DNA from 4 places in the Asanoa sp. NPDC050611 genome. Region 1 is predicted to be linked to each of the others. Evidence: riboswitches for the same ligand, from Rfam matches in the RefSeq annotation. Region 1 holds a riboswitch; each other region holds the start of a gene.
What was found. A riboswitch is a leader RNA that binds a small molecule or an ion and turns the genes downstream of it on or off. The one in region 1 is predicted to bind cobalamin.
Positions count from the first base shown of each region.

Region 2: it holds a riboswitch for cobalamin, as region 1 does, so the genes downstream of both, AB0H87_RS25385 (ribonucleoside-diphosphate reductase subunit alpha) here and AB0H87_RS04160 (ABC transporter substrate-binding protein) in region 1, are expected to answer to the same signal.
Region 3: it holds a riboswitch for cobalamin, as region 1 does, so the genes downstream of both, AB0H87_RS35405 (CbtB domain-containing protein) here and AB0H87_RS04160 (ABC transporter substrate-binding protein) in region 1, are expected to answer to the same signal.
Region 4: it holds a riboswitch for cobalamin, as region 1 does, so the genes downstream of both, AB0H87_RS25705 (VWA domain-containing protein) here and AB0H87_RS04160 (ABC transporter substrate-binding protein) in region 1, are expected to answer to the same signal.

Region 1 covers NZ_JBFAIU010000014.1:22,525-30,192, forward strand. The annotation lists gene AB0H87_RS04155 (iron ABC transporter permease) at 1-867, opposite strand, end outside; gene AB0H87_RS04160 (ABC transporter substrate-binding protein) at 864-1,808, opposite strand; cobalamin riboswitch at 1,885-2,027, opposite strand; gene AB0H87_RS04165 (M14 family zinc carboxypeptidase) at 2,095-3,963, opposite strand; gene AB0H87_RS04170 (hypothetical protein) at 4,105-4,635, shown strand; gene AB0H87_RS04175 (C39 family peptidase) at 4,691-6,043, shown strand; gene AB0H87_RS04180 (DUF4229 domain-containing protein) at 6,047-6,316, opposite strand; gene mqnE (aminofutalosine synthase MqnE) at 6,313-7,482, opposite strand.
Region 2 covers NZ_JBFAIU010000183.1:5,054-12,721, forward strand. The annotation lists gene AB0H87_RS25365 (AI-2E family transporter) at 70-1,218, opposite strand; gene AB0H87_RS25370 (hypothetical protein) at 1,385-1,975, shown strand; gene AB0H87_RS25375 (DUF1801 domain-containing protein) at 2,069-2,506, opposite strand; gene AB0H87_RS25380 (hypothetical protein) at 2,540-2,695, opposite strand; cobalamin riboswitch at 3,065-3,271, shown strand; gene AB0H87_RS25385 (ribonucleoside-diphosphate reductase subunit alpha) at 3,399-5,744, shown strand; gene AB0H87_RS25390 (ribonucleotide-diphosphate reductase subunit beta) at 5,762-6,739, shown strand; gene AB0H87_RS25395 (hypothetical protein) at 6,694-7,449, opposite strand; gene AB0H87_RS25400 (hypothetical protein) at 7,584-7,668, opposite strand, start outside.
Region 3 covers NZ_JBFAIU010000373.1:211-6,488, forward strand. The annotation lists partial or broken gene AB0H87_RS35385 (precorrin-3B C(17)-methyltransferase) at 1-5, shown strand, start outside; gene AB0H87_RS35390 (precorrin-8X methylmutase) at 2-592, shown strand; partial or broken gene AB0H87_RS35395 (sirohydrochlorin chelatase) at 589-1,359, shown strand; gene AB0H87_RS35400 (CbtA family protein) at 1,447-2,175, opposite strand; gene AB0H87_RS35405 (CbtB domain-containing protein) at 2,190-2,411, opposite strand; adenosylcobalamin (AdoCbl) riboswitch at 2,455-2,543, opposite strand; gene AB0H87_RS35410 (aldo/keto reductase) at 2,684-3,679, shown strand; gene AB0H87_RS35415 (helix-turn-helix transcriptional regulator) at 3,687-4,535, shown strand; gene AB0H87_RS35420 (sulfotransferase family protein) at 4,520-5,182, opposite strand; partial or broken gene AB0H87_RS35425 (aspartate aminotransferase family protein) at 5,345-6,278, shown strand, end outside.
Region 4 covers NZ_JBFAIU010000187.1:1,234-8,901, forward strand. The annotation lists gene AB0H87_RS25690 (hypothetical protein) at 1-512, opposite strand, end outside; gene AB0H87_RS25695 (cobalt-precorrin-6A reductase) at 687-1,427, shown strand; gene cobN (cobaltochelatase subunit CobN) at 1,424-5,023, shown strand; cobalamin riboswitch at 5,082-5,289, shown strand; gene AB0H87_RS25705 (VWA domain-containing protein) at 5,347-7,299, shown strand; gene cobO (cob(I)yrinic acid a,c-diamide adenosyltransferase) at 7,304-7,668, shown strand, end outside.

The DNA.
Region 1 (7,668 bases):
GTAGCTGCCGCCCGCGAGCATCCGCACGATGTGCGGCACGACGATCCCGACGAAGCCGATCAGGCCCGAGACCGAGACCGCGGCGGCCGTGCCGAGCGAGGCCGCGGCGATCAGGATGTAGCGGGACCGCTGCGGGTGCAGGCCCAGGCCGCTCGCCTCGTCGTCGCCGACCGACAGCACGTCGAGCTCGCGGCGCAGGGCGAGCACCACGACGGTGGTGACGACGGCGTACGGCAGCAGCAGCTTCACCTCGTGCCAGCCGTTCGTGGCCAGCCGGCCGAGCAGCCACGAGTAGATGGCCCGGATGTCGTCGGCGTTGCGCTGCATGAGATAGGTCTGCCCGGCGGCGAGGAACGCCGACACCGCGACACCCGCCAGGATCAGCGACGCCGGGGTGCGGTCCCGGCCGGCGACGCCGAGCAGATAGGTGAGCGCGACCGCGACCAGGGCGCCGGCGAAGGCCGCCAGGGGTACGCCCGCCGGCAGCGACCCGATGTCCATGTCGGACCCCCGAAAGGCCACCACCGCGGTGACCGCGAGCCCGGCACCGGCCGCCGCACCGAGCAGGTACGGGTCGGCGAGCGGGTTCCGGAACGCGCCCTGGTAACAACCGCCGGCCAGGGCGAGCATCGCGCCGGCGAGCAGGCCCAGCACCACCCGGGGCAGCCGCAGCTGCAGGAGGATCGCCGCGTCGCGCTCCGACAACCCACTGTGGAGATTGACGCCCGGGATCAGGTCGAGCAGCTCGGCGGCGACCCCGCCGGGCGGCAACGAGACCGGGCCGAACGCCAGGCCGGCGATGGCCGCGACCACGACGGCGACGACGCCACCGACGAGCCACGGCCACCGTACGCCGGGAGCTCTCAAGCCGGCACCTTCGCCACCGCGTCGACGATCTGGCGCAGCAGGTCGACCGTGCGCGGCCCCCACCGGGAGGCGACGTCGTCGTTGAGGCCGACGATCTGCCCGGTCTTCACGGCCGTGATGCCGGACCAGCCGGGGCGGGCCTTGACCGTGTCGGCGTTCTGCTTGCAGCACACCGTGTCGGCCAGGAAGATCAGGTCGGGGTCGGCCTTGACCAGCGCCTCCGCGGAGAGCTGCGGATAGCCGCCCTTGCTGCCGTCGGCGTCGGCCGCGTCGGCGATGTTCTCCAGCCCGAGCTGCGCGAACAGCGAGCCGACGAAGGTCTTCGAGGTCAGCGAGTAGAGCTCGGGGCCGAGCTCGTAGTAATAGGTCAGCTTGGTGGCGCGCTTCGGCACGTCGGCCACGAGCTTGTCGACGTCCTCGCGCATCCGCTTGGCGAGATCCTCGGCGGCGGGCCGGTTGCCGGTGATCGCGCCGATGTCGGTGATCTGCTTGTACGTGTCGTCGAGTGTCTTGCCGGCCGGCGCGACGTATACCGGGATCTTCAACTGGGTCAGCTGTGCGACGACGTTGTTCATGTCGTTGGAGAGCACGACCAGGTCGGGCTCCTGCGCGGCGATGGCCTCGGCGTTGGGCTGGAACGCGGACAAGTCGCTCTTCGGGGCCTCGGCCGGGAAGTTGGACTGGTCGTCGACGGCCTTCACCTGCTGGCCGGCGCCGATCGCGAAGAGCACCTCGGTCGCGGTCGGCGACAGCGCGACGATCTTCGTGGGCTTTTCCGCGACCGTGAGGTTGCCGATGGTGACCGGGAAGTCGGCGGTGGCGCTGACGTCCTGGCTGGGCGGGGTCCCGCCGTTCTCGGTGCCGCCGCCGTCGCCACATCCGGCGAGCGCGAGGGCCGCGCCAAGTGCGGCGGCGAGGACGAGCCTGGCCTGATATCGCATGGATGCCTCCTGTCGGTCGAGGTCTGGTGCTTCGCCGACAGGGTTCCGCCCGCCCGCGAGGCGCCCTTCCTCGAGAGCGCTGGTTCGCGACCTCGGCAGGCGACCTGGCTTGTCCCCTCGCGGACAGAAGGGGCATCACAGTTGCGGGACAGCGCCGGGTTCACACCGGCTTCGCTGCGGTCGGTCGGGAGCACGGTAACCCAATGGTCACCATGGTCGGGAGTTCCCGTTAGGTACGCCACCGGCGCCCCGCTTCGTGGGCGCGGGACGCCGGTGACGTGACTGTTCAGCTCTGGGTGATTCGGACGTCGTCCACGCCCGCCTCGACCAGGCTGGCGGTGGACGTGTCGGCCGCCTCGATCAGGATCCGGACCGACTGCCCGGCGTACGCGGACAGGTTGGCGTTGGCCACCGCCCAGGCGCCGTTGCGGTTGCTGGCCGCGCCGGCCTGGCTGAACACGGCCGTCGTGCCGCCGTTGTGCACGACGCTGACCCGGAAGTAGTCGGCCGACGACGAGTTCGAGCCGTGCGCGAGGTACCACGACAGGCTCAGCGTCAGCGTGCCGCTCGCGGGCAGCGTGATGGCCGGCGAGCGGACGCTGGTCGCGCCGCCGTCGACGTCGAAGTCGCCCGCGGCGGTGCCCGCCGCCGCGCCGGTGACCAGGTCGTTGGTGCCGCTGACCGTGGTGCCGAGCTGCTTGGCACCGCTGGACGTGGTCGCCGCCGGGTCACCGCGCACCCACTGGCCGCTGGTCGCGGTGTCGGTGCTGTTCGGGTTGGTGGTCCAGCCCGTGGCGGTCTCGAAGGTGTCGGAGTAGACCGTCGTGCCGCCGCCACCGCCGCAGTACTGTGCCTGCTTGCCGATGACCTTGTAGGGGCAGTCCGCGGCCTCGGACAGGATCAGCACGGCTTCCCGGTTGCGGCTGGTCTGCGCCGGGATCACCTCGTCGGGCGGGTAGAAGCCGCCACCGCTGGCCGAGCCCGGATACATCTCGAAGGTGTACGCCCAGATCTTGTGGGTCGCCCACAGCCAGTCGAGGCTGTCACCGTCGGTGATGTAGAGGTCCGACGACTGCTCCGGCGTGTAGCCGTTGGTCGCCGCCATCTGCTGGCCGAGCGTCGCGAACGTGTTGTAGTCGTCCGTCGTCATCCCGGTCGCCGTGTTCGCGGTGGTGTAGCCGTACGGCCAGAGCACCAGCTGCGAGTACGTGTGGAAGTCGATGTTGGCCTTGATCTGCTGCACGCCGCCCACGACCCGGCTGTTGACGAAGTCGCGCAGGCGGGCGGTCTCGGGCGCGCTGAACGCCGACGGGCCGCGGTAGGTCTCGGAGCTGGTCGTGCCCGACGAACCGCCGCAGCAGCCCCAGTTGTAGCCCCAGTTGCGGTTGAGGTCGGTGCCCACGTTGGACGAGCCCGAGTTGGGCTGCCGGTTCTTGCGCCAGCTGCGGTAGGAGCCGGTGGCGATGTCGTACTCGCTGCCGTCGGGGTTGACGGTCGGCACGATCCAGATCTCGCGGCTGTTGACGATGTTGGTGATCCGGGAGTCCGTGCCGTAGTTGTCGGTGAACAGGTTGAGCAGGTAGATGGCCATCTCGACGGTCAGGTGCTCACGGGCGTGCTGCTGCGAGTTGAACAGGATCTCCGGCTCGGCCTCGTCGAGGTTGACGTTGTCGGAGATCTTGATGAGCATCAGGTCGCGGCCTTCGTAGGAGCTGCCGATCGAGAGTTTCCGCGCGATCGACGGGTGGTCCGCGACGACCTGGTTGACCACCGCCGTCAGCTCCGCGTAGTCGTGGTAGGCGGAGTCGGCGGGCGGGAACGCCAGCGTGGTCGGCCCGCCGCTGGCGGCCGGCGGCGTCACCTTCTCCAGCGTGAAGCCCAGCCGCTGGATGGCGGCGGCCTCGGTGCCGGTCGCGGTGACGTTGAGGACCCCGTGCTCGACGTAGTCGATCGCGGCGCCGGTGCCGGCGACGGCGTTGCGGTCGGCGAGGGTCTTCGGGCCGAGCACGCGGTATTCGGCCGAGGTCGCCGCGGTGCCGCCACCGGGCGCCGGTTTGTGCGCCGCGACCGGGTTGGCCGAGGCGACGAGCAGGCCCACGACAGCGACGCTGACCAGTGCGGTCAACGTGCGACGCCGGACCGGACGGATGGCCATGCATGACCTCCAGGGGGTTGGTGGAGGAACGATGGTCGAACCTCACCACCCGATGCATGGTCATATCAATATGGGTCTTTGCGCGATTCCATGCCAAGCTGATCATCCCATCGAAAATATGCTCGACATCGGAGGTCGTGGATGAAGCTCCCCTTCGGGATGCTCGCGGTGCTCGCGCTGGCTACGGCCGCGGGTTGCGCCGACCCGGCGCCGAGCGAAGACGGCGTCGCGTTCGGCGTGACAAGGGTCGGCGACCGCTACCACCTCCGCGCGCCGCTCTGCGACGGCGATCTGGTCGCAGCCGTCCAGGTCGTGGCCGTGCGGCCCGCGGAGGACGGGGCGACGGAATCGCCTCAGGACACCTGGTGGCAGGTCGAGCTTCCGGTGCGGGAGTCCATCGCGGATGGCGCTGTGCCGCTCGGCGACGACGACGCGTTCCGGACCGTGGTCGTGCCCGCCGGGTCCCGGACGCCGTTCCCCAAGGTGGCGACCGTGCGGCTCTGGGTCGGCCGGCCACCGAAGGGGCACGAGGTCAGCGGGACCTTTCTGGCCAGCACGGTGCCGACCTATCCCGCCGGCACCGATCTCGGCACGGTTTCATACGTATTCGACTCCGGATCAGGAGAACAGCGACTGCTCACGGCGTCGACGATCAGCGCGATCTGTCAATGAACTTCAGCAGAACGAACTCTGGTGAAACTTCCTTTCAACAGCGATAGTGACAGCCATGAACGCATCAGCGCGGGCGGCCGTCGCGGTCTTCGGGGCGGTTGCCTTAATTGCCGGGTTCGCGGCGCCGGCCGGTGCCGCAGTCACCCCGCCGCCCGTCCATGACGAGCAGATCACGTACCAGGGCTGGTCGACATATCGCGACTGGCGCACCGGCAGTCACCAGGGCACCATCGCCCTGCCGGGCATTCCGGGCGTTCCCGGCCTCCAGGGTGGAGTGACCATCCTGCGTCCACAGGGGACGACCGACTACACCGACCCGCACACCGGGGTCACCCGCAGCTGGAACTACGCGACCTGGACCTCGCCGAAGCGCGACGTCGGGTTCGACGCCAGCGAGCTGATCGCCTCCTGGAACGCCGAGACGCCGCGCGGCACCTGGATCCAGGTCGAGATGCAGGGCACCTACAACACCGGGAACCAGACGCCTTGGTACGTGATGGGGCGCTGGGCCTCCGGCGACGAGGACATCAAGCGCACCTCCGTGAACCGGCAGGGCGACCCGTACTCGACGATCTGGACCGACACGTTCTCGATCGACGACGTGGCCAACGGCGTGATGCTGCGGTCCTACCAGCTCCGGCTGACGCTCTACCGCGCGCCGGGCCAGCTCGCCTCGCCGCGGGTCTGGGCGCTCGGCGCCATGTCGTCGTACGTGCCGGACCGGTTCGACGTGCCACCGAGCGCCGGGCACATCGCCTGGGGCAAGGAGCTCGCGGTGCCGCGCTACTCCCAGAACATCCACGAGGGGCACTACCCCGAGTACGACGGCGGTGGCGAGGCCTGGTGCTCGCCGACCTCGACCGAGATGGTGATCGAGTACTGGGGCCGCAAGCCGTCGGACGCCGACACCGCGTGGGTCGACCCGACCTACCCGGACCCGTCGGTCAACCACGCCGCGCGGATGACCTACGACTACACCTATGACGGCGCCGGCAACTGGCCGTTCAACACGGCGTACGCGGCCTCGTACCCCGGGCTGGAGGGCAAGGTCACCCGGCTGCACTCGCTGGACGAGGCGGAGCGCTTCATCGCCGCCGGCATCCCGATCGTGACGAGCCAGTCGTTCCTGGCCAGCGAGCTGGACGGGGCCAACTACGGCACCTCCGGGCACCTGTTCGTGATCGTCGGCTTCACCGCGGACGGCGACGTCATCATCAACGACCCGGCCAGCTCGTCGAACGACGTGGTGCGCAACGTCTACAAGCGCAGCCAGTTCGAGCAGGTCTGGCTGCGGACCAAGCGGATCAACGCCTCCGGCGGCGTCTCGGGCGGCACCGGCGGCATCGCGTACCTGATCAAGCCGTGGTGGAAGCCGTGGCCGAAGGTCCCCGGCTCGACCAACTGGTAGCGCTCAGCCCTTCGCGGTGGCCGGCGGGTCGTCCTCGCCGGCCAGCGCGGAGCGCAGCCGGGCCTTGTCCTCGCGGCGCTTGTCGACCCGGTCGGCGAGCTGCTGTGCCATCTGGTCGCGCCAGGTGCGCAGGAAGAACCACGAGATCGCGGCCGAGAATGCCAGCGCGAGGATCAGCTTGAGGAAGATGTCCATCGGCACCGGCAGCAGCGCGGCGAAGATGAGCACGAACAGGCCCAGCCGGGCCAGCGTGTACTTGACGGCGGGGTTCACGACATCACGTCCTGTGGGTCGGCGCGGCGTTCGGCGAGCGACGGCGGGCCGTCGTACTCGTGGACGACGTTGTAACGGGTGTCCCGCTCCACCGGCCGGAAGCCGGCGTCCCAGATCAGGTTGAGCAGGTCCTCGCGGTGCATCGTGTTCGGCGTGCCGTAGGAGTCGGCGTCGTGGGTGATCTTGTATTCGACCACCGAGCCGTCCAGGTCGTCGACGCCGAAGTTGAGCGAGAGCTGGGCGACCGACAGGCCGTGCATCACCCAGAAGCACTTGACGTGGGGGACGTTGTCGAACATCAGGCGGGATACGGCGAAGGTCTTGAGCGACTCGGCCGGCGACGCCATCGTCGTGCGCGCCTGCAGCTTGTTGCGGACCTTGCCGTCCTGGGAGTCGACGAAGTCGTGCTGGTAGCGCAGGGGGATGAAGACCGCGAAACCGCCGGTCTCGTCCTGCAGCTCGCGCAGCCGCATGACGTGGTCGACCCGGTGCCGGGGCTCCTCGATGTGGCCGTACAACATGGTGGCCGGGGTCTTCATGCCCTTGCTGTGGGCCAGCTTGTGTATCCGCGACCAGTCCTCCCAGTGGGTGTCGTGGTCGACGATGTGCTGCCGGACCTCCCAGTCGAAGATCTCGGCGCCGCCGCCGGTCAGGGACTCGAGGCCGGCGTCCATCAGCTCGTCGAGGATCGCGTCGGCCGGCAGCCCGCTGATCTTCTCGAACCACTGGACCTCGGTCGCGGTGAAGCACTTGAGGTTGACGTTCGGCAGCGCGGACTTCAGCTCGCGCAGGACCTTGGGGTAGTAGCGCCACGGCAGCGTCGGGTGCAGGCCGTTGACGATGTGCAGCTCCGTGAGCTGCTCGCTCTCCATCTCCTTGGCCTTGCGGACCGCCTCGTCGATGCGCATCGTGTAGGCGTCCTTCTCGCCCGGCTTGCGCTGGAACGAGCAGTAGGCGCAGCTGGCCGAGCAGACGTTGGTCAGGTTGAGGTGCCGGTTGATGTTGAACATCACCCGGTCGCCGTTGAGCTCCGTGCGCTTGTGGTGAGCCAGCCGGCCGAGCCAGGCCAGATCATCGCACTCGTAGAGGTCCACACCGTCCTGTCGGGAAAGTCGGATACCCGCGTAGACCTTTTCCTCGAGCTCGTGCTTGCGTGCCTCGTCCATGCAGGCGAGCGTACGTGCACCCGCGTGATGATCACCGTTCGGCCACTGCCGTTCATTCGTTCTCAGCATCTCGTTACCGCTGCTGCCATCGACAGTCGCCACGCTTTTGCGGTAGTAACGAGTGTGACGGGATACACCAGACGGCGCGTCGGGCCCATCGGGTCCGTAATGTGCCGCCGGGTGTTG
Region 2 (7,668 bases), on a different contig from region 1:
GCCCACGACAGGCCCGGGACATCTCTTGAGCTATTCGCGCCACGGGCATTCCGGAAGGGGTATCCATGGCTATTCGCGCCATGGGCTTTCCGGCTTGCGGCGCCGGCGGTGGGGTATCCAGCGGCGTTGGCGGCGGGGCGGGTGGCCCGCGCGCCAGCGGACCTCGGCGCGGATGCTGCCGCCGCCTGCCAGGAACAGGTCGACCCAGCGGGTGCCCGGGGACGCGTCCACCAGCAGTGCGCGGGCGAGCAGGGTGAGGGGGACGGCCAGCACAGCGCCCACGCCGCCCAGGATGAAGGTCCAGAAGATCAGCGACAGGAACGTGACCGTGACCGAGAGGTTGACGCTGTCGCCGACGATTTTCGGTTGGACGATCGACTGCAGGACGAAGTTGATGACGCTGTAGACGACGATCACCACGACCATCAGGCCGACGCCGCCTTCCAGGAGGGCGAGGACCGCCGGTGGGGCCAGGCCGATGACGAAGCCGATGTTGGGGATGTAGTTGGTGACGAAGGCGATCACCGCCCACAGGACGGCCAGGGGGATGCCGAGGATCCACAGTGCGATGCCGTCGAAGATGGCTACCACGAGGCCGAAGATCGTGGACACCACGAGGTAGCGGCGGGTGCCGCTGACGAACTGGCGCAACGCCCGGGTCAGGGATGGGCGGACCAGGTCGGCCCGGGCCATCCGGCTGGGGTAGCCGCCGGTCTCGACCGCCATGAACAGCAGCAGGGTCACCAGGAAGACCACGTCCGTGAGCAGCGAGAACGCCGCGCCGGCGACTGTTTGCGCGATGTTGGCCAGCGTGCCCGGGTCGATCCGGGTGACGAGCTGCTGGGCGTCGTCGGCCTCGACGCCCTGCTCCTGCAGCCACTTTTGCACCGAGTCGATGATGTCGCTGGCCCGGTCCGAATAGCGCGGTGCGATCGAGGCGAGCTGGATGCCGGCCGCGACCAGCGAGTACACGCCGGCGGCGAGGATGCCGTAGAGGATGATGATCAGCACCACGGTGGCGAGCCAGCCGGGCATCCAGCGCGCCAGGAACGAGCGGACCGGGCTGAGCGTGACGACCAGGATCAGCGCCAGCAGGATCGGGCCGAGCAGGCCGCCCGCCGCGCGCATGCCGGCGGTCACCACGACCAGCGCCGCGGTGACGTAGAGGGCACGCGTCACTCCCGCGGTGCCGCGCCGATCCTCCCCGCCGCTCCGCACAGTTCATCTCATCACGTACCAGCATTTTCAGTCACAAATCGCAAATGGCCGACCGGGCGGAACCAACCGATAACGAACGTGAAGATCAGTCCAACGTGGTTACCTGACAGCGGGTCGCGCCCCGTTCATGAGCTTTACCCAGACAACAAGCAGTTGGGGTGATCTTGTGACGATATCCGTACTCGCCCGCCTCGGCGGAGCCGCCGTCGCTGCGGTGGTGATCGGCCTTACCGCCGCGCCGGCCTCGGCCTCCGGGGTGACCATCAAAATCGACCAGGCGGACGTCGGCCAGACCGCGGCCGCGTTCCCGGTCCACCAGTGCGACCCGAAGCTCGGCGGCGGCCCGTTCGCCGGCGAGGACGTGTGGGTCTTCGCCCTGCCCCGCCCACAGCAGCAGGGTGAGTTCCGCTCGGTCACGATCGAGTTCGCGACCGAGGGCGGCCCGGTCACCGAAACGATCACGACGGCGCCCGCGAGCGACCGCGCGATCGTCGGCGACCGTGCGTGGATCCGTACGTCCGCGGGCCTGAGCCCGTCGGGCGAACTGCTCAACCCGTTCTCGATCATCAACGCCACGGCCACGATCACGGGCGCCGACGGCACCTTCGACCTGGCTCAGACGTGCCCGGCGGGCCTGCCGGTCACGGGCCCGGGGGTAGCCGGCCTGTCCGTGCTCCAGCTCGCTGGCCTCGGCGGCGGCCTGACCCTGGCCGGCCTGCTCCTGGTCGGACTCCAACGGCGACGCCGCACGGCCTGACCGCGCAAGCACCGGGCACCCCGCTCGACCACGGGGGTGCCCGGTGCTGGCCCGTCGGGTCGCCGGTGCTGGCCCACGGGTGCCCGGCGCCGGCTAGGAGTCCTGACCCCGATGCACCCGGGCCGAGCGCTCGATCAGCTCGCGCAACGCGCCCTCGTCCACGTCGGAGAGCCGGTTGAGATAGAGACAGCCCTTGCCGGTCCTGTGCTTACCGAGCCGGGCCACCGTCCTGGCATACCGCTCCTGGTAGCCACCGACCAGATAGACCACCAGGTTGGCCTTGCGCGGCGAGAACCCGGCCAGCGGCGCGTCACCTTCGTGCCCACTCTCGTACCGGTAGTGGTAGCTCCCGAACCCCACGATGCTGGCACCCCACATGCGCGGCGCCTCACCGGTGATCTCACCCATGAGCGCGACGAGGGTACGCGCGTCGGCGCGCCGCCGCTCGTCGGCCACGGCCGCGAGAAACGACTCCACCGCGGCGTCGACGGGAACCATCGCCTTCTTCGCGCCCGCTGACGAACTGGCCATGCCTCATCGTGCCCCATCGAAGCGCACGGGCGGTCACGGTCCAGCCTCGATGTCGTCCAGGAACCGCAGGGCGGCCGCGGCGTTCTCGATCCGCCGGGTCAGCAGCACCCGGTCGCCGGGCCAGGCCCACGCCCCGGCGCAGGCGTAAGGCGATCTTGGCCAGTAGCTCCGAGCGCATGTCCCGGACATGGGTGACCGGGCCGCCACGGGCCTGACCGGCGGCGCCAAGGGACCGTCAGGATCACCGGCTCCACGGTCAAGGACGCGTCAAGGTGCTTGCCGCCGGCGCCGGCCCGGGCCGAGCGTGGAGGCGTGGAAGCCAGGTCCAGCCGGTCGACCGTACTCGCCGCCGCCATGGTGGTGGCCCTTCGCCTCGGATCGTTGCTCGCGTTCGCTGCCGTCGCCGCCGCGCTGATGCGCTGAGGGCCGGGCACCCTACCGGTCGCGATGCGCCGCTGCGGGCGCGCCGCGCCGGGCGCGGCTGTGACGTTCGGCATCCGCGAACCCGACACGCCCGACACCACATCTGGTGTTGCGCAACCGAGGGTGCACCCATATATGGTGTCTCACGCAGCTGGTTCGAGCGTCCCCACAAGACGGTCGAGGCAACAGGGAACCCGGTGCGAAGCCGGGACTGCCCCGCAGCGGTGAGTGGGAACGAACGCCGTCAACGAAGCACTGGGCCCCGGCCCGGGAAGCGACGGCCAGTAGGCACGAGCACGACGCCCACGAGTCCGAAGACCTGCCAGCGCGCCGCACGCCCACCGGTGTGCGGCGGTCGAAGGCCGCGCGGGACGGCCGACGTCAGCACCGGGCCGCCGCCGTCGCGGGCCGGCGGCGTCAGCGTGCGCGTCCGACGACCTTCCGAACACCGAGCGTGCGGAGGGGGACCATGACGGTCACGCAAGAGAAGGTCGTGCCGGAGCAGCGCCGGCACGTGATGAGCGTGCGCAAGCGCAACGGCGACCTCGAGCCGGTCGACGTCAACAAGATCGTCAAAGCGGTCGAGCGGTGGGTCGGCGACCTCGACGAGGTCGACCCGCTGCGGGTGGCGACCCGGACGATCAGCGGGCTCTACGACGGCGCCACCACCGCCGAGCTCGACAAGCTGTCGATCCAGACGGCCGCCGAGCTGACCGGCGAGGAGCCGCAGTACTCGCGCCTCGCGGCCCGGCTGCTGGCGGCCTATGTGGACAAGGAGGTGCGCGGCCAGGGTGTCGCGACCTTCAGCCAGTCGATCCGGTACGCGCACGGCCTCGGCCTCATCGGCGACGAGACGGCGGCCTTCGTGGCCCGCAACGCCCGCAAGCTCGACGACGCCGTCGACCCGACCGGCGACCGGCGGTTCGAGTACTTCGGCCTGCGCACCATCGCCGACCGTTATCTCCTCAAGCATCCCGAGACCCGCCTGGTGGTGGAGACGCCGCAGTACTGGCTGCTGCGCGTGGCCTGCGGCCTGTCGCAGAACCCCGCGGAGGCGATCGGCTTCTACCGGCTCATGTCCAGCCTGGCCTACCTGCCCAGCTCGCCGACGCTGTTCAACTCCGGCACCCGGCACACGCAGATGTCGTCGTGCTTCCTGGTCGACTCGCCGCGCGACGAGCTGGACTCCATCTACGAGCGGTACCACCAGGTCGCGAAGCTGTCGAAGTTCTCGGGCGGGATCGGCATCTCCTGGTCCCGGATCAGGGGCCGGGGTGCGCTCATCCGGGGCACGAACGGCAGGTCGAACGGGATCGTGCCGTTCCTCAAGACGCTCGACGCCGGCGTGGCCGCGGTCAACCAGGGCGGCCGGCGCAAGGGCGCGGCGTGTGTCTACCTCGAACCGTGGCACCCGGACGTCGAGGAGTTCCTGGAGCTGCGCGACAACACGGGCGAGGAGTCCCGGCGTACGCACAACCTCAACCTCGCCAACTGGATCCCGGACGAGTTCATGCGCCGCGTCGAGGCTGACGGCGAGTGGTCCCTGATCGACCCGACCGACGCGCCGGAACTGCCCGACCTGCACGGCGAGGCGTTCGACGAGGCCTACCGCGCCGCGGAGAAGAAGGCCGTGAAGACGGTCAAGGCGCGCGACCTCTACGCCCGGATGATGCGCACGCTCGCGCAGACCGGCAACGGCTGGATGACGTTCAAGGACCGGGCCAACGCGCTGTCCAACCAGACCGGTGCGCCCGGCAACACCATCCACCTGTCCAACCTGTGCACCGAGATCCTCGAGGTGAACTCGGACGACGAGACCGCCGTCTGCAACCTCGGCTCGGTCAACCTGGCCGCGCACGTCACCGACGACGGGATCGACTGGGACAAGCTGCGCGCGACCGTGCGCACCGCGGTCGTGTTCCTGGACCGGGTCATCGACATCAACTACTACCCGTCGGTGCAGGCGGCGGCGTCGAACCCGCGCTGGCGGCCGGTCGGGCTCGGGCTGATGGGGCTGCAGGACGTGTTCTTCGCGCGGCGGCTGCCGTTCGACTCGGACGAGGCCCGTGAGCTGTCGACCCGGATCCAGGAGGAGATCCTGCTGACGGCGCTGGAGACGTCGGCGGGGTTGGCGGCGGAGTTCGGCGCGCACCCGGCCTTCGCGGAGACGCGCGCGGCGAACGGCGACCTGCATCCGGACCTCTGGGGTGCGACGCCGACGCAGACCGCGCGGTGGGCGGCCGTGCGGCAACGCGTTGCGGAACACGGCTTGCGCAACTCCCTGCTCGTCGCGATCGCGCCGACGGCCACCATCGCGTCGATCGCCGGGTGCTACGAGTGCATCGAGCCCCAGGTCTCCAACCTGTTCAAACGCGAGACCATGTCCGGCGAGTTCCTGCAGGTCAACACCTATCTGGTACGCGAGCTGAAGGCGCGCGGCCTGTGGACGGTCGAGACGCGGGAGCGGATCAAGCGGGCCGAGGGTTCCGTGCAGGACGTCGCGGCGTTGCCGGCCGACGTCCGGGAGCTGTTCCGCACCGCCTGGGAGCTGCCGCAGCGGGCCCTGATCGACCTGGCCGCGGCGCGCGCGCCGTACATCGACCAGTCGCAGTCGCTGAACCTGTTCTTGAGCGCGCCCACCATCGGCAAGCTCTCCTCGATGTACCTCTACGCCTGGAAAGCCGGGCTGAAGACCACCTACTACCTGCGGTCGCGCCCCGCGACCCGGATCCAGCAGGCGACCGTCGCGATCATCGCGCCGGACGCCGTCGCCTGCTCTCTCGAGAACCCCGAAAGCTGCGAGGCCTGCCAGTGAGCCTGCTCGACCCCGGTATGGACCTGACCCTGCGACCCATGCGCTATCCGGCGTTCTTCGACCGGTTCAAGGACGCCATCAGGAACACCTGGACCGTGGAGGAGGTCGACCTGCACTCCGACCTCGCCGACCTGGCCAAGCTCTCGCCCGCCGAGCACCACCTGGTCTCGCGGCTCGTGGCGTTCTTCGCGACCGGCGACACGATCGTCGCGAACAACCTCGTGCTCAACCTCTACCAGCACGTCAACTCGCCCGAGGGGCGGCTCTACCTGTCGCGGCAGCTGTTCGAGGAGGCCGTGCACGTCCAGTTCTACCTCAACCTGCTCGACACGTACGTGCCGGACGAGCGGGAGCGGCACGAGGCGTTCGCGGCCGTCGAGAACATCCCGTCGATCGCCCGCAAGGCCGAGTTCTGTTTCAAGTGGATCGACTCGGTGTTCTCCTTGCGGGAGCTGCGTACCCGGGAGGATCGCAAGGCGTTCCTGCTCAACCTGATCTGCTTTGCGGCCTGCATCGAGGGGCTGTTCTTCTACGGTGCGTTCGCGTACGTCTACTTCCTGCGCTCGCGCGGGCTGCTGCACGGGCTGGCGAGCGGCACCAACTGGGTGTTCCGCGACGAGTCGATGCACATGGCGTTCGCGTTCGACGTGGTCGAGACGGTCCGGCGGGAGGAGCCGGACCTGTTCGACGACGAGCTGTCCGCGGCGGTGACCGAGATGATCGCCGAGGCGGTGGAGTGCGAGGTGCAGTTCGCGGCGGACCTGCTGGAGCAGGGCGTCAGCGGACTGTCCCTTTCGGACATGCGGTCGTACCTGCAGCACGTGGCCGACCGGAGGCTGGCCACGCTCGGCCTGCCGACGCGCTACGGGAGCCAGAACCCGTTCGCGTTCATGGAGCTGCAGGACGTGCAGGAGCTGTCGAACTTCTTCGAGCGCCGCGTGTCGGCCTATCAGGTCGGCGTCACGGGCACGGTCAGCTTCGACGACGACTTCTGAGTGGCGGTCGGGCGCGCCGGGACGGACCGGCGCGCCTGCGCCCATCGGACGGCGGCCGGTGCGGCGAGCCCGGTCAACGCGAACATCGCGCCCACCACGTACCAACCGGCCGTCCCCCAGCTGATGCAGAGGGCGATCAGCAGGCTCGGGCCGAGCGCCTCGGCCAGCCCGGCACCGAGCCCGAACACGCCGAGGTACTGGCCGGTCGCCTCCACCGGCGCGAGGGCGAACGACACCTCGAAGCCCGCGGCGGAGTGCCACAGCTCGCCGACCGTGTGCACGACGGCGGCGGTCAGCAGCAGGGCCGCGGCGGCCCAGGCCGGGATCGCCCGGGTGAGCGAGATCAGCGAGCAGGAGGCGAGAAAGGCCAGACCGGCGCGGCGGTACGCACGGCCGCCGGCGGTGGGGGAGTCGATGCCCCGGCTCGCCCGGACCTGGAACGCCACCACCATCAGCGTGCTCACGAGCATGGTGCCCGAGACGATCCAGGCGGGCGCCCGCGTCGCCGTCACCAGCCACAGTGGAATGGCCACGGTCAGCACCTTGAACTGGATGGCCATGATGCCGTCGACGGCGGTGAGCAGGAGGTAGGGCCGGTCGCCGAGCGCGACGCGGCGCGGGCCGTCGGTGACCGGCTCGGGCGTGACCGCCGGCAGGCCGACCAGGATCACGGCGGAGACCACGAACGCGACGGCGTTGCCGACGACCATCACCTGGTACGCGCTGACCGTGCCGACCTGGACCGCCCAGCCGGCCCCGAGCGCGCCGACCGAGACGCCGACGTTCGTGACCGCGCGCAGGTAGGCCCGGAACGCCTGCGGCCGCTCGCCGCCGAAGTGCCGGATCAGCGTGCCGCGAGCCCGGCCGCCTTGGCCCCGGTGGCCAGGCAGACCGTGGCGACGAACGGCCAGAAGCTGTGCACGAGCACG
Region 3 (6,278 bases), on a different contig from region 1:
CGTGAAGCGCACCGTGCACCCGATCGAGGCGGAGTCCTACCGGATCCTGCGCGCCGAGGCCGACACCGCCGGGCTGCCGCCGTACACCCGGGACGTGGTCGAACGGATCATCCACACCACCGCGGACCCGGGCTGGCTCACCGACCTGGTGAGCGACGAGACCGCGCTGTCGGCGGGCGCGGCCGCGCTGGCCGGCGGCGCTCCGCTCGTCACCGACGTCACCATGGTCGCGGCCGGCGTCACCGGATATCCGGCGACCTGCCTCGTGGCGGCGCCGGAGGCGGCGGCCCTCGCGCACGACACGGGAATGACCCGGTCCGCGGCCGGGATCAGGCTCGCCGCGGCGCGGCACCCCGACGGCGCCGTCTGGGTGGTCGGCAACGCACCGACGGCGCTCACCGAGCTGATCCGGCTCGACGTCCGGCCCGCGCTGGTGATCGGCCTGCCGGTCGGCTACGTCGGCGCGGCCGAGTCCAAGGCTGCGCTGCGCGGCACCGCGTTGCCGCAACTGTCCAACCGATCGGCGCGTGGCGGTGCGGCCGTCGCCGCCGCCGCCGTCAACGCCCTGCTGTACGGAGACCCGCTCGCATGACCACTCCCCTGCTCATCGCCGGCCACGGCACCACCGACCCCGAGGGCGCGGACGACTTCCGCCGTTTCGTGGCCCGGGTGGGCCGGAGTCTCGACGTGCCCGTCGCGGGCGGCTTCATCGAGCTGTCCCCGCCGCCGGTCAAGGAGGCGGTCGCCGAGCTCGTCCGCGCCGGCGTGCGGCGGCTGGCGTGCGTGCCCCTGATGCTGGTCGCGGCCGGGCACGCCAAGGGCGACATCCCCGGTTCGCTGGCCGCCGAACGGGCGCGCCATCCCGGGCTGACCTTCGCCTACGGGCGGCCGCTCGGCCCGCACCCGGGCGTACTGGCGCTGCTGCGCGAACGGCTGGCGGCCGCCGGACCGGAGACCACCGTGCTGCTGGTCGGGCGCGGCTCGACCGACCCGGACGCCAACGCCGAGGTGGCCAAGGTGGCCCGCCTGCTGGCCGAGACGACCGACGTGGCGGGCGTGGAGTACGCGTTCGTCTCACTGGCCGAACCCGGCGTCCTGGCCGGCCTCGACCGGTGCCGCGCGCTCGGCGCCGGCCGCGTGGTCGTGCTCCCCTACTTCCTCTTCACCGGCGTGCTGCCGCGCCGGGTCGCCGCGCAGGCGGCCGAGTGGGCGGACGCGCGCGGCGGCGACGTCACCACCGCCGACGTGATCGGTGACTGCGCCGGCCTGGCCGAGATCGTGGTCGAGCGTTACCACGAGGCACTGGGCGGGGACATCCGCGCCAACTGCGACACGTGCAAGTACCGGATAGCGCTGCCGTTCCACGAGCACGCGGTCGGCGCCGCGCAGGTGCCGCACACGCATCCGGCCGACCACCACCACTGAGGGCGGCGGCCGGCCGGACGGTCAGGCCGACGCGGTGAGCACGGCCTCGCGGCGCAGGCTCCGCTCCACGAGGGCACCGAGGCCCAGGCCGAGCGTGGACCAGACGACCACCTGCGTCCCGAGCGACGCGAGTCGGAAGTTCCACAGCACGAGCGGGGAGAAGCCCTCCGGGATCTCCTCGATCGACGGCAGCAGGACCTGCGCCACCGCGACGACGGCGACGAAGGCCAGCGCGCCCAGGACGGCCGCGTTCCACGTGCCGAACCGGGCCACCTGCGACCGTCCGATGTAGACCGCGAGCGCCAGTGAGGCGAGCGCGATCACCAGCATCAGGAAATACAAAGACGTACGCCGGCCGATCGTGTCTTCGGAGCCGGTGGCGGGTGGGTTGGCCGGGTACTTCAGCCACGGCACCAGCGCGACGGTGACGAAGCCGGCGAGGCCGACCAGCGCCGCCGTCGCCTGCGGGCCGAGCCGGCCGAGCCGCCCGTACGCCGCGGCGAACACCATCGAGAAGATCCCGCCGAGTGCGACGCCGTAGATCAGCGTGGCGGTGAGCAGGCCGAGCGTGCTCTGCACGGCCCGGCTCACCAGCTCGGGCTCACCGACGACCTCGGAATGGGCCTCCTCGAACGCGATCGCCGCGTCGATCGGGCCTTCGCCGACGAAGTAGGCGAACAGGAACGCGAGCACGCCGGCGGCCAGTCCCACCAGCATGCCGCGGATCAGCAACGAACGGGGGGACAGCACGACCGCCCCGCCCGTCAGTGGCAGGGGAAGCCGAGCAGGTGGCGGCCGTCGTGCACGAACTCGTGCACCGCACTGCCGCCGATCACGTGGAATACGCCCTGCTCGGTGCCGACGAAGTAGAGCAGCGCGATCGCGAGCACGGCGCCGAACAGGAGCCAGGGCTGGAGCTGACGCCACGGGATGGCCACCGGCTGGACGGCCGGGCGGGGGGTGGCGGAAGACGAGATGCTGGACACGAAACGAACCTCCTCGGGATCACGCGTCCCACGACGGGTTTCGGTGACGGCGGAGGGTCTGACTCCCACGCGCAAGCGTGGTCACAGTGGCGCGACCGCGCCGGAGTTGCACCGGCTTCCTACCGTCGTCACGTTGACCCGGACGCTACGGTCGGCCTTGCCGGGGTGTCAACCGCGTGAGACCTGCTCGACAGTTGACGCAAGGTCGCCCTCGCGGACCGGGGATAACCGGGGCGCCGATAACGCCTCCGCCGCGCGGCACGGTGGACCGCATGACATTGCGAACACACGGGATCGGCCGGCAGGGCCTGACCGCGTCCGTCGAAGGACTCGGCACCTTCGGCCTCACCGCCGCGTACGGCACCCGCGACGACGCCGAGTCCACCGCCACCATCCACCGCGCGCTCGACCTCGGCGTGACCATGTTCGACACCGCCGACTTCTACGGCCTCGGCGGCGCCGAGCGGCTGCTCGGCCGGGCGCTGGCGGGCCGGCGGGACGAGGCGGTCATCGCCACCAAGGTCGGCGGCGTGACCCTCGACGAGGAGGACAAGCTCGTCGGGTACGCGAACGGGCGGCCGGCATACCTGCGGACGGCGGTCGAGCGCTCGCTGCGCCGGCTCGGCGTGGACCACATCGACCTGCTCTACCTGCACCGGGTCGACCCCGCGGTGCCGGTCGAGGAGAGCTTCGGCGCCCTGGGCGAGTTGGTGGCCGAGGGCAAGGTGAGCTACCTGGGCATCAGCGAGGCCGCGCCGCGGAGCATCCGCCGCGCGCACGCCACCGCGCCGCTGTCGGCGGTGCAGACCGAGTACTCGCTGTTCAGCCGGGACGTCGAGGTCAACGGGGTGCTCGCCACCACCCGTGAGCTGGGTGTGGGCTTCGTGGCCTACGCGCCGCTGGGCCGGGGCTTCCTGTCCGGCGACATCCGTACGGTCGCCGACCTGCCGGAGAACGACTTCCGCCGCACCTGGCCCCGGATGGCCGAGGGGAACCTGGAACGCAACCTGGTGCTCGTGGACCGCATCCGCGCCGTCGCGGAGCGGGCGGGCGTCAGCGCGGCCCAGCTCGCACTAGCGTGGGTGCTGGGGCAGGGCAGCACCGCGATCCCGGGCACCAAGCGCCGCGGCTACCTCGAAGCCAACGTCGCCGCGGCGGGGATCGGGCTGACGCCGGCCGTGCTGGCGGAGCTGAGCGCGGCGGTGCCGGTCGGGGCGGCGGCCGGCAATCGCTACACGCCCCAGGCCATGGCCGCGATCGACAAGTGAGGCAAGAGTGGCACGCGGGGAGCTGGGCGACTTCCTGCGCAGTCGCCGGGAGGCGCTGCGGCCGTCCGACGTGGGCATCCCGTCGGGCGGCCGGCGCCGGACCCCCGGGCTGCGCCGGGAAGAGGTGGCGTTGCTCGCCAACCTGTCCGTCGACTACTACGAGCGGCTCGAACAGTCCCGCGCGGGCACGCCGTCGGAGGCCCTGCTCGGCGCGCTGGCCCGGGCGCTGCGCCTGTCGGTCGAGGAGCGCGACTACCTCTACCGGCTCGCCGGCTACGCCGCACCCAACCCCGGAACCGTCACCGGGTACGTCGACCCGGCGCTGCTGTTCCTGCTCGACGCGCTCGACGACGTGCCGGCGCACGTGATGGACGACCTGACCACCACGCTCGCGCAGAACGCCCTGAGCCGGGCCCTGCTCGGCCGGTGGACCGACGGCGACGAGCGGTCGCGGAACGTGATCTGGCGGTGGTTCACGGACCCGGAGTCCCGCGCCCTGAACGCGCCGGAGGAGCACGAGTCGCTGGGCCGCGGCTACGTCGCCGACCTGCGGGCCGCCGCCGCCCGCCGTGGCACCGACCCGGTCGTGGCGCAACTCGTCGCCGACCTCGAGGCGGCCAGCCCGGAGTTCGCCCGGTACTGGACCGACATGCAGGTGGCACCGCTGCACAGCACCCGCAAGCTGATCGTCCATCCCCGCGCGGGCAGCCTGGACGTGCAGTGCGACTTCGTCCGCAGCGAGAGCACCGGCCAGCGGCTCGTCATCTTCCGGCCGCAGCCCGGCTCGCACACCGCCGACAGCTTCGAGTTCCTCCGCGTCATCGGCGACCTCGGCCGTCCTTACGTCGCCGAGTGACCCAGGCCGGCCTGCACGCGGAACTCCTCGGTGTCGTGCAGGTGCGGGAAGGGCTCATCCGGCACGGGTACGCCCAGGGCACGCGCCAACGGCTCCCAGCCGTCCTGGCCGAGCCGCCACTCCACGAGCCGCCCGGCCGGGATCTCCCGGCGCACGGCGGCGATCCGGTCCGCGTACATCCGCTCCATCCAGGCCCGGTCCGCGAACCGCCCCTGGAAGTCGCCCTGCCAGATCAGCCGCTCGATGACGTGCCGGAAGGCGGGCGGCGGCACGAGCCCGTCCGGCCGGGGCCCGAGCGTGCCGGCCCGGGCCGCCTGGCGGACCGCCCAGATGGTGCGCTCGCAGCTGCGGTAGAAGCCGTCGAAGTCGCGCCAGTTGAGCAGCACGGGCGCGTCCGGGAACGCGGCGCAGATCTCCCGCCACCGGCTGCAGGCCGGCCAGTCGACGGTGGACTCCCAGCCGGCGAAGACCTCGTGCCAGTCGACGGTCGCGCCGTCGGCCACGCGCTGCCAGTGTGCGCCCGCGCGCGCCTGTGCGCCGTCCCGCAGCACCTGCATGTGCAGGCACGGGCCAGCGCCCAGCCGCTCGAGGGCCGCGCGCAACGACACGGTGCCGGTGCGCCCGAACCCCACTCCAATGATCTTCATGAATGGCCACCATACCGGCGACCGATCAGGAGGTCGTTTCGACCGAAGGCTTCAGAACCACCGAGTCCCAGTTCCGTTTCACGCTCCCTCCAGGTAACGTCTGACCCGAGTTAGGCAAGGCTAACCTAAAGGGAGGTCGTGTTGGAGGCCCCAACTCCACACCTGTTCGGCCGGTCCACAGTGGCGACGTTCCAACACGACGTCGCGCGTGCCGCCGCCGCCGTGGCGGAACGCGTACGCACCGTGCGCCGCCCCTACTCGGGCGCGAGCCTGACCGACCTGCAGGGCCTGGTGGACGCCGTCGACCTCGACCGGCCGCTCGGCGACACCGACGCCGCCCTCGACGAGGTCGCCCGCCTCTACCTCGACCACGCGGTCTGGTTCCACGAGCCCGGCTACGTGGCCCACCTGAACTGCCCGGTCGCCCTCCCCGCGCTCAGCGCCGAGGTGCTGCTCGCCGCGGTCAACTCGTCCGTCGACACCTACGACCAGAGCACGACCGGCACGCTGATCGAGCGCCGGCTCGTCGACTGGGCCGCCGGCCGGATCGGCTTCGGCCCGGCCGCCGACGGCGTCTTCACCAGCGGGGGCACGCAGTCCAACCTGCACGGCCTGCTCCTCGCCCGCGAGGCGAGCCCGGCCGGCGACCTGTCCCGCATGCGCATCCTGGCCACGGCCGAGGCCCACTTCAGCGTGACCCAGGCGGCGATCCTGCTCGGGCTCGGCCGCGACGCCGTGGTCGGGGTCGGCACCGACGCCGCCGGCCGGATGAACCCGGCGGAACTGGCCCGCACGCTCGACGACCTCGTCGGCTACGGGCTCGTGCCGATCGCCGTCGTCGCCACCGCCGGCACCACCGACCTCGGCTGCGTCGACCCGATCGTCGAGATCGCCGACGCGTGCGCCAACCGGGGCGTCTGGCTGCACGTCGACGCCGCGTACGGCTGCGGCCTGCTGGTCTCCGCCCGCCGCCGGCACCTGCTCGACGGCATCGAGCGGGCCGACTCGGTCACGGTCGACTTCCACAAGAGCTTCTTCCAGCCGATCAGCTCCAGCGCGATCATCGTGCGCCACGCGGCCGCGATGCGCCGGATCG
Region 4 (7,668 bases), on a different contig from region 1:
TCCGATTCGACCAGCGCCTCCTTGAGCGCCAGCTCGGCGTACTTCGCCGGGAACATCTCCCGCAGCCGGTCGACGAACATCACGTCCGCGGTGGCCTCGACCACGCGGATGCCCGGCGGATCGGTGGACATGTCCATGATCAGCGGGCCGGCCAGCTTGACCGCCACGTCCCACGGCGCTCCGGGCTCGGCGACCCCGCAGAGGTGGAAGCCGTAAACCGTTCGCACGTCGGTGAATGCGCTGACCTCGGCCGGCTCGTAGCCGTAGACGCGGACCCCGCAGATCACCGGCGCGTCCGCGGTGGTCACCGCGTGTCCACCGTGGTTGTGTTGCCCCGGGTCCACCTGCTCGAGCGTGGTCCGCAGCCGGGTCGTGATCTGCCCTTGCAGATCCACCGGGTCGGACTTCCCGCCGGCCAGTGCCATCGCGCCGGCCGACGCGGCCAGCAGGATCACGGCCACCCACACGAAGCGGTTCCGGGCCCACCCCGCGACGGTCTTTCCAGAGAGCATTGCTTTTCACCTCGCCGGTTTCTGGTGCACAGAGCTGTGCCCGTCGTGGAGGTGACCCGGCGAAGTGCTGGCCGTGCTCAGCACGGTTGCCCCCGTGCTGCGGCGATGTGAGCCATTCCAACACATCTGCCCTGGCTCCAGCAAGATGGACGTCAATGTTGCACACTGCACGACATGCGCACGACCGTCCTCATCCTGGGCGGCACCACCGAGGCCCGAGAGCTGGCCGAACTGCTGGTCGACGAGCCGGACACGAGGATCGTCACGTCGTACGCCGGCCGGACCGCGAGTCCGCGAACGCCGCCCGGCGACATCCGCACCGGTGGCTTCGGCGGACCCGACGGCCTGCGGGAATGGCTCACGGCCCACGCGCCCGCGATCCTCGTCGACGCCACCCATCCGTTCGCGCAGACCATCAGCGCCAGCGCCGCGGCCGTGCCCGAGGTGCCCCGGCTGCGGCTCGTCCGTCCAGGATGGACCGAACAGGCCGGCGACCGCTGGCACCGCGTGCCCACCCTCGACGCGGCCGCCGCGGCCCTGCCCGCCCACGGCGACCGGGCGTTCGTCACCACGGGTCGGCAGCGGCTCGACGCGTTCACCGCACTCGGGCTGCCCCTGCTGCTCGTCCGCTGCGTCGAGCCGCCGGGCGGGAGCCTTCCACCGAACGTGCGTCTGCTGCTCGACCGCGGCCCGTACACCGTCGAGAGCGAACGCGCCCTCCTGGACCGGAACGGCATCGACGTCGTCGTGGCCAAGGACAGCGGCGGCGACGCCACGCGCGCCAAGCTCGACGCCGCCCGCGAGCGTGGCATCCCGGTGATCCTCGTCGACCGCCCCATACAGCCCGCCGTGCCGACTGTCGACACACCCGCCGCGGCCGCCGCGCGCGTGCGCGAACTACTCTCCGCACCGTGACGTTCGTACTCCTCTCGACCGCGGACACCGATCTGCTGGCCGCCGCCGCCGCCGACGCGCCGTGGCGGGTCGCCAACCCCGCGCGGCTGGCCACCGAGGACCTTCCCGCGCTGCTCGACGGGGCGGAGGGCGTGGTGCTGCGGCTGCTCGGCGGCCGCCGCACCTGGCCCGACGGCGTCGACGCGGTGCTCGCCACCGGCCTGCCCGTGGTGGCGGTGGGCGGTGAGGCGGTGCCGGACGCGGAGCTGACCGCGCTCTCGACAGTCCCGGCCGGCGTCGTCGCGGACGCACAGCGCTACCTGGTCGCCGGCGGCCCGGCCAACCTGCTCCAACTGCACCGCTTCCTGGCCGACACGCTGCTGATGGCGGGCGAGGGCTTCGACCCACCGGTCGAGTTCCCCGCCTACGGGCCGCACGGCCCGCAAGCCGACGGTGCGGGCCCCAGGATCGGCATCGTCTTCTACCGCGCGCACGCGCTCGCCGGCAACACCGCGTTCGTGGACACCCTCGCCGCGGAGGTCAGCAGGGCCGGCGGCACACCGCTGCCGGTGTACGCCTCGTCCCTGCGCTCCGCCGAGACCGGCCTCTACGAGCTGCTGCGGGGCTGCGACGCGCTGATCGTCACGGTGCTCGCGGCCGGCGGCACCACCGCGGCGGACGCGTCCGCGGGCGGCGACGACGACGCCTGGTCCGTCGAGGCGCTGGCCACCCTCGACGTGCCGGTGCTGCAGGGGCTGTGCCTGACCACGACCCGCGACGCCTGGAAGCGCAGCGACGCGGCCCTGACCCCCATGGACGCCGCGATGCAGGTCGCGATCCCGGAGTTCGACGGCCGCCTGATCACGGTGCCGTTCTCGTTCAAGGAACCCGGCCCGGACGGGGTCCCGGTCTACCGCGCCGACCCCGAGCGCGCGGCCCGCGTCGCCGGCATCGCCGTGCGACACGCGCGGCTGCGGTCGATCCCCAACAAGGACAAGCGGCTCGCCATCGTCCTCTCGTCGTACCCGACCAAGCACTCCCGGGTCGGCAACGCCGTGGGTTTGGACACGCCGGCGTCCGCGGTCGCGCTGCTCGCGGCGCTGAGCGAGGCCGGGTACGACGTCGGCGACGTGCCCACCGACGGCGACGCCCTGATCCACACCCTGATCGCGGCCGGCGGCCACGACGTGGAATGGCTCACCGAGGAGCAGCTCGCCGCGGCCCCGGTGCGGGTGCCCGCGGCCACGTACGCCGGCTGGTTCGCGGACGTGCCGCAGTCCCTGCGGGAGAAGATGACCGCGCACTGGGGCGCGCCGCCCGGCGAGCTCTACGTCGACGGCGCCGACATCGTCCTGGCCGCCCTCCGGTACGGCAACGTCACACTGATGATCCAGCCGCCGCGCGGCTTCGGGGAGAACCCGATCGCCATCTACCACGATCCGGACCTGCCGCCGTCGCACCACTACCTGGCCGCGTACCGCTGGCTTGCGTCCAACGTGGACGCGATCGTGCACCTCGGCAAGCACGGGACGCTGGAATGGCTGCCCGGCAAGGGGCTCGGCCTGTCCGGCGAGTGCGCGCCCGACGCGGTCCTCGGCGACCTCCCGCTGGTCTACCCGTTCGTCGTCAACGACCCCGGCGAGGGCACCCAGGCCAAGCGGCGCGGCCACGCCACGATCGTCGACCACCTGGTGCCGCCGATGGCCCGCGCCGACACGTACGGCGACATGGCCCGCCTCGAACAGCTCCTCGACGAGTACGCCACGGTCGCCGCGCTCGACCCGGCCAAGGTGCCCACCCTGCGGGCGCAGATCTGGACCCTGATCCACGCCGCGGAGCTGCACCACGACCTGCACGTCAGCGACCAGCCGGGCGACGACGAGTTCGACGACTTCGTGCTGCACGTCGACGGCTACCTGTGCGAGATCAAGGACTCGCTGATCCGGGACGGCCTGCACATCCTGGGCGCGCCGCCGGCCGGCGAGGCCCGGGTCGACATGGTGCTGGCGATCCTGCGCGCCCGCCAGGTCTGGGGCGGCCGCCGCGGCGCCCTGCCGGGCCTGCGCGAGGCGCTCGCCGCCCGCCTGGGCCTCGACGACACCGCGCTGCACAGCGACGCCCTGGAAGACGTCGCCCGCCGACTGGTGATCGCCATGGAAGGCCACGCCTGGGCTCCGGACGCCGCAGCCATCGTCGCGGCCGAGGTGTTGGGGACCACGCCGGCCCCGGCCGGGCTCGGGTCCGCCGTGCCGACTGTAAGTCCAGGCGTCGGAAGCAGCTCGGTTGTCGACGTGCTGAAGTTCGCGGCCACCGAGGTCGTGCCCAGGTTGGCCGCCACCACCGACGAGATCACCGCCGTGGCACACGCCCTCGACGGCGGTTACGTCGCCGCCGGTCCGTCCGGCTCCCCCACCCGCGGCCTGGTCAACGTGCTCCCGACCGGGCGCAACTTCTACTCCGTGGACCCGAAGGCGATCCCGTCGCGTAACGCCTGGGACGTCGGCCGCGCCTTGGCCGACTCGCTGCTGGCCCGGCACCGTGAAGACACCGGCACCTGGCCGGCCCTGGTCGGGCTCACGGTCTGGGGCACGAGCGCGATGCGGACCCAGGGCGACGACATCGCCGAGGTGCTCGCGCTGATCGGCACCCGGCCGGTCTGGGACGACGCGTCCCGCCGCGTCACCGGCTTCGAGATCGTGCCGCGCGCAGAGCTCCAACGGCCCCGGATCGACGTGACGGTGCGCATCTCCGGCTTCTTCCGCGACGCCTTCCCGCACGTGATCGCCCTGCTGGACGACGCGATCGCCGCCGTCGCGGAGCTGGACGAGCCCGACAACTTCGTGCGGCAGCACGCCCTGGCCGACCAGGCCGAGCACGGCGACTGGCGGCGGGCGACCACCCGGATCTTCGGTTCCCGGCCCGGCGCGTACGGTGCCGGCCTGTTGCCGTTGATCGACGCCCGGAACTGGCGCGACGACCGTGACCTCGCCGAGGTGTACGCGGTCTGGGGCGGCTACGCCTACGGTCGCGGGCTGGACGGCCGGGCGGCGCGCGGCGACCTGGAGACGGTCTACCGGCGGATGGCCGTGGCGGCCAAGAACGTCGACACCCGCGAGCACGACATCGCCGACTCCGACGACTACTTCCAGTACCACGGCGGCATGGTGGCGATGGTTCGCTCCCTGCGCGGCAGCGACCCGGCGGCGTACATCGGCGACTCGCACCGCCCGGACGAGGTCCGCACGCGGTCACTGGCGGAAGAGACCAAGCGGGTGTTCCGGGCCCGCGTGGTCAACCCGCGCTGGATCGAGGCGATGCGCCGGCACGGCTACAAGGGCGCCTTCGAGCTCGCCGCGACCGTCGACTACCTCTTCGGGTTCGACGCGACCGCCGGCGTCGTCGACGACTGGATGTACGAGCAGCTGGCCGCCGCCTACGTCCTGGACCCGTCGGTGCGCGAGTTCCTCGACAAGTCCAACCCCTGGGCCCTGCGCGGCATCACGGAACGACTCCTGGAGGCGGCCGAGCGCGGTCTGTGGGCCGCCCCGCGGGAAGAGACGATCGATGCGCTGAAGGCCGAGTATCTGCGGACGGAGGGTGACCTCGAGGGGTCTTGACTCTTGCTGTGCGCCGTCCGAAGGACCAGGCGCCTTGGGGGCACAGAGGGAGCGTAATCTCACTCCCTTTGACGCGGCCCGCTTCGGTGGGTCAGCATGTCTGAACGAGCGGTGCGGAGGAACCCGGTGCGATTCCGGGGCGGTCCCGCCACTGTCACCGGGGAGCGAACCCTCACCCGATTGGTCACGGCCCGCAAGGGGTTGGAAGGCCGAGGGGGAGCGTCGATCCGGGAGCCAGGACACTCGGCCGCTCGCCGTCGAACCGTCGCGGGCGTGGACACCCGCGGAAGGGATTGCGCCATGTCGTCGCGCCGGCACGCACAATGACCGCCGCGTACCCGTTCTCCGCCGTCGTCGGCTTGGCCGACCTGCGCCAGGCCCTGCTGCTCAACGCCGTCTCGCCGGTGATCGGCGGGGTGCTCGTGCGCGGCGAGAAGGGCACCGCGAAGTCGACGATGGTGCGCGCCCTCGCGGCGCTGCTGCCGGACATCGCGGTGGTGCCGGGCTGCCGGTTCGCCTGCGACCCGGCGGCGCCCGACCCGTCCTGCCCCGACGGTCCACACGCCGGCGTCGCGCAGAGCGTGCGCCGGTCGCGGCTCGTCGAACTGCCGGTCGGCGCCACCGAGGACCGCGTCGTGGGCACGCTCGACGTGCAGCGGATCCTGACCGAGGGCACGAAGGCGTACGAGCCGGGCCTGCTCGCCGCCGCGCACCGGGGCGTGCTCTACGTCGACGAGGTCAACCTCCTCCCCGATCACCTGGTCGACCTGCTGCTGGACGCCGCTGCGATGGGGCGCGCGTTCGTCGAGCGCGACAGCGTCTCGCTGCGGCATGCCGCCCGCTTCCTGCTGGTCGGCACGATGAACCCGGAGGAGGGCGAGCCGCGCCCGCAGCTCGTCGACCGGTTCGGCCTCGTGGTCGAGGTCGGCGCGCCGCAGGAGCCCGCCGACCGGGCCGAGGTGGTCCGCCGCCGGTTGGCCTACGAGGCCGACCCGGACGGCTTCGCGGCCCGGTTCGCCGACGCGGACGCGGCCACGGCCGAGCGGATCGTGGCGGCCCGGGCGCGGCTGCCGAAGGTCACCCTGCCGGACGCCGCGCTCGACCGGATCGCCCGGATCTGCCTGGCGTACGGCGTCGACGGGCTGCGCGCCGACATCGTCATCGCCCGCACGGCGGTCGCACTGGCCGCCTGGCGCGACCGGGCCGTGGTCACCGACCAGGAGGTCGACGACGCCGCCCGGCTCGCCCTGCCGCACCGGCGGCGGCGCGACCCGTTCGACCCGCCGGGCGCCGACCAGCAGGCCCTGGACGACGCGCTGGACCAGGCCGGCGCGTCGGAACCGCCGCCGGAGCCGGACGACGACGCGGGCCCGGGCGGCGGGCGCGGTCCCGGTCCCGACGACCCGCGGCCGGAGGACGGGGGCCCTGGCGACGGCGCCACGCCCGACGCCGCCACGCCCGACGCCGAGGACCGGCCGGGCGCCGCACCCGCCACTCCCCCGCCGGCGATCGCCGAACCGGTCGGCACGGCGTACCGGACCCGGACGCTGACCGCCCGCTCGCGCGGCCGCCACGGCCACAGTGGACGGCGCTCGCCCGCCTACGCCGGCCGCGGCCGGGTCGCCGGCTCCCGGGCCCCGCGCGGCCGGATCGGCGCCGTCCACCTGCCGGACACCGTGCTCGCCGCCGCCCGCGACCACCGCGGTGGCCGGGTCGCGATCGAACACGGCCACCTGCGCGAGGCCGTCCACATCGGACGCGAGGCGAACCTCGTGCTGTTCGTGGTCGACGCCTCCGGCTCGATGGCCGCCCGCGCCCGGATGGCCACCGTCAAGACCGCCGTGCTCTCGCTGCTTCGCGACGCCTACCAGCGGCGAGACACGGTGGGCATGATCACGTTCCGGGACACCGACGCCACGACCGTGCTGCGCCCGACGGCCAGCCACGAGGTCGGCGTGCGCCGCCTGGCGGACCTGCGCACGGGTGGGCGCACGCCGCTGGCCGCGGGCCTGGCCGCCGCCGCCCGCACGCTGGCCGGCGAGCGCCGCCGCGACCCGCTGCGCCGCCCGCTGCTGGTCGTGGTCACCGACGGCCGGCACACCCGCGGGCCCGACCCGCGCACGGTCGCGCCGGCCCTGGCCGGCGTGCCCAGCGTCGTGGTCGACTGCGAGACCGGCCCGGTCCGGCTCGGCATGGCCCGCACGCTGGCCGGCGCGCTGGACGCGCAGTACCTCCCGCTCGCGGCTCTGTCCGCCGCCACGATCAGGGCGGTGTGAGCGCATGCCGCAGGGCAGGGTCGAACGGGTACCCGACGACGGGCTGACCACCCGGGAACGGCGGCGGCAACCGCTGCTCGCGGTGCACACCGGCATCGGCAAGGGCAAGTCGACGGCCGCGTTCGGGATGGCGCTGCGCGCCTGGAACGCCGGCTGGCCGATCGTCGTTTTCCAGTTCGTGAAGAGTCCGAAATGGAAGGTCGGCGAGGAGTCGGCGCTCAGGGCGCTCGGCGCACACCACGCGGCCACCGGGGCCGGCGCGCCGGTGACCTGGCACAAGATGGGCGAGGGCTGGTCGTGGCTGGCCCGGCCGGGCGACGAGCGCGACCACGCCGCCGAGGCCGCCGAGGGTTGGGCGCAGGTCAAGCG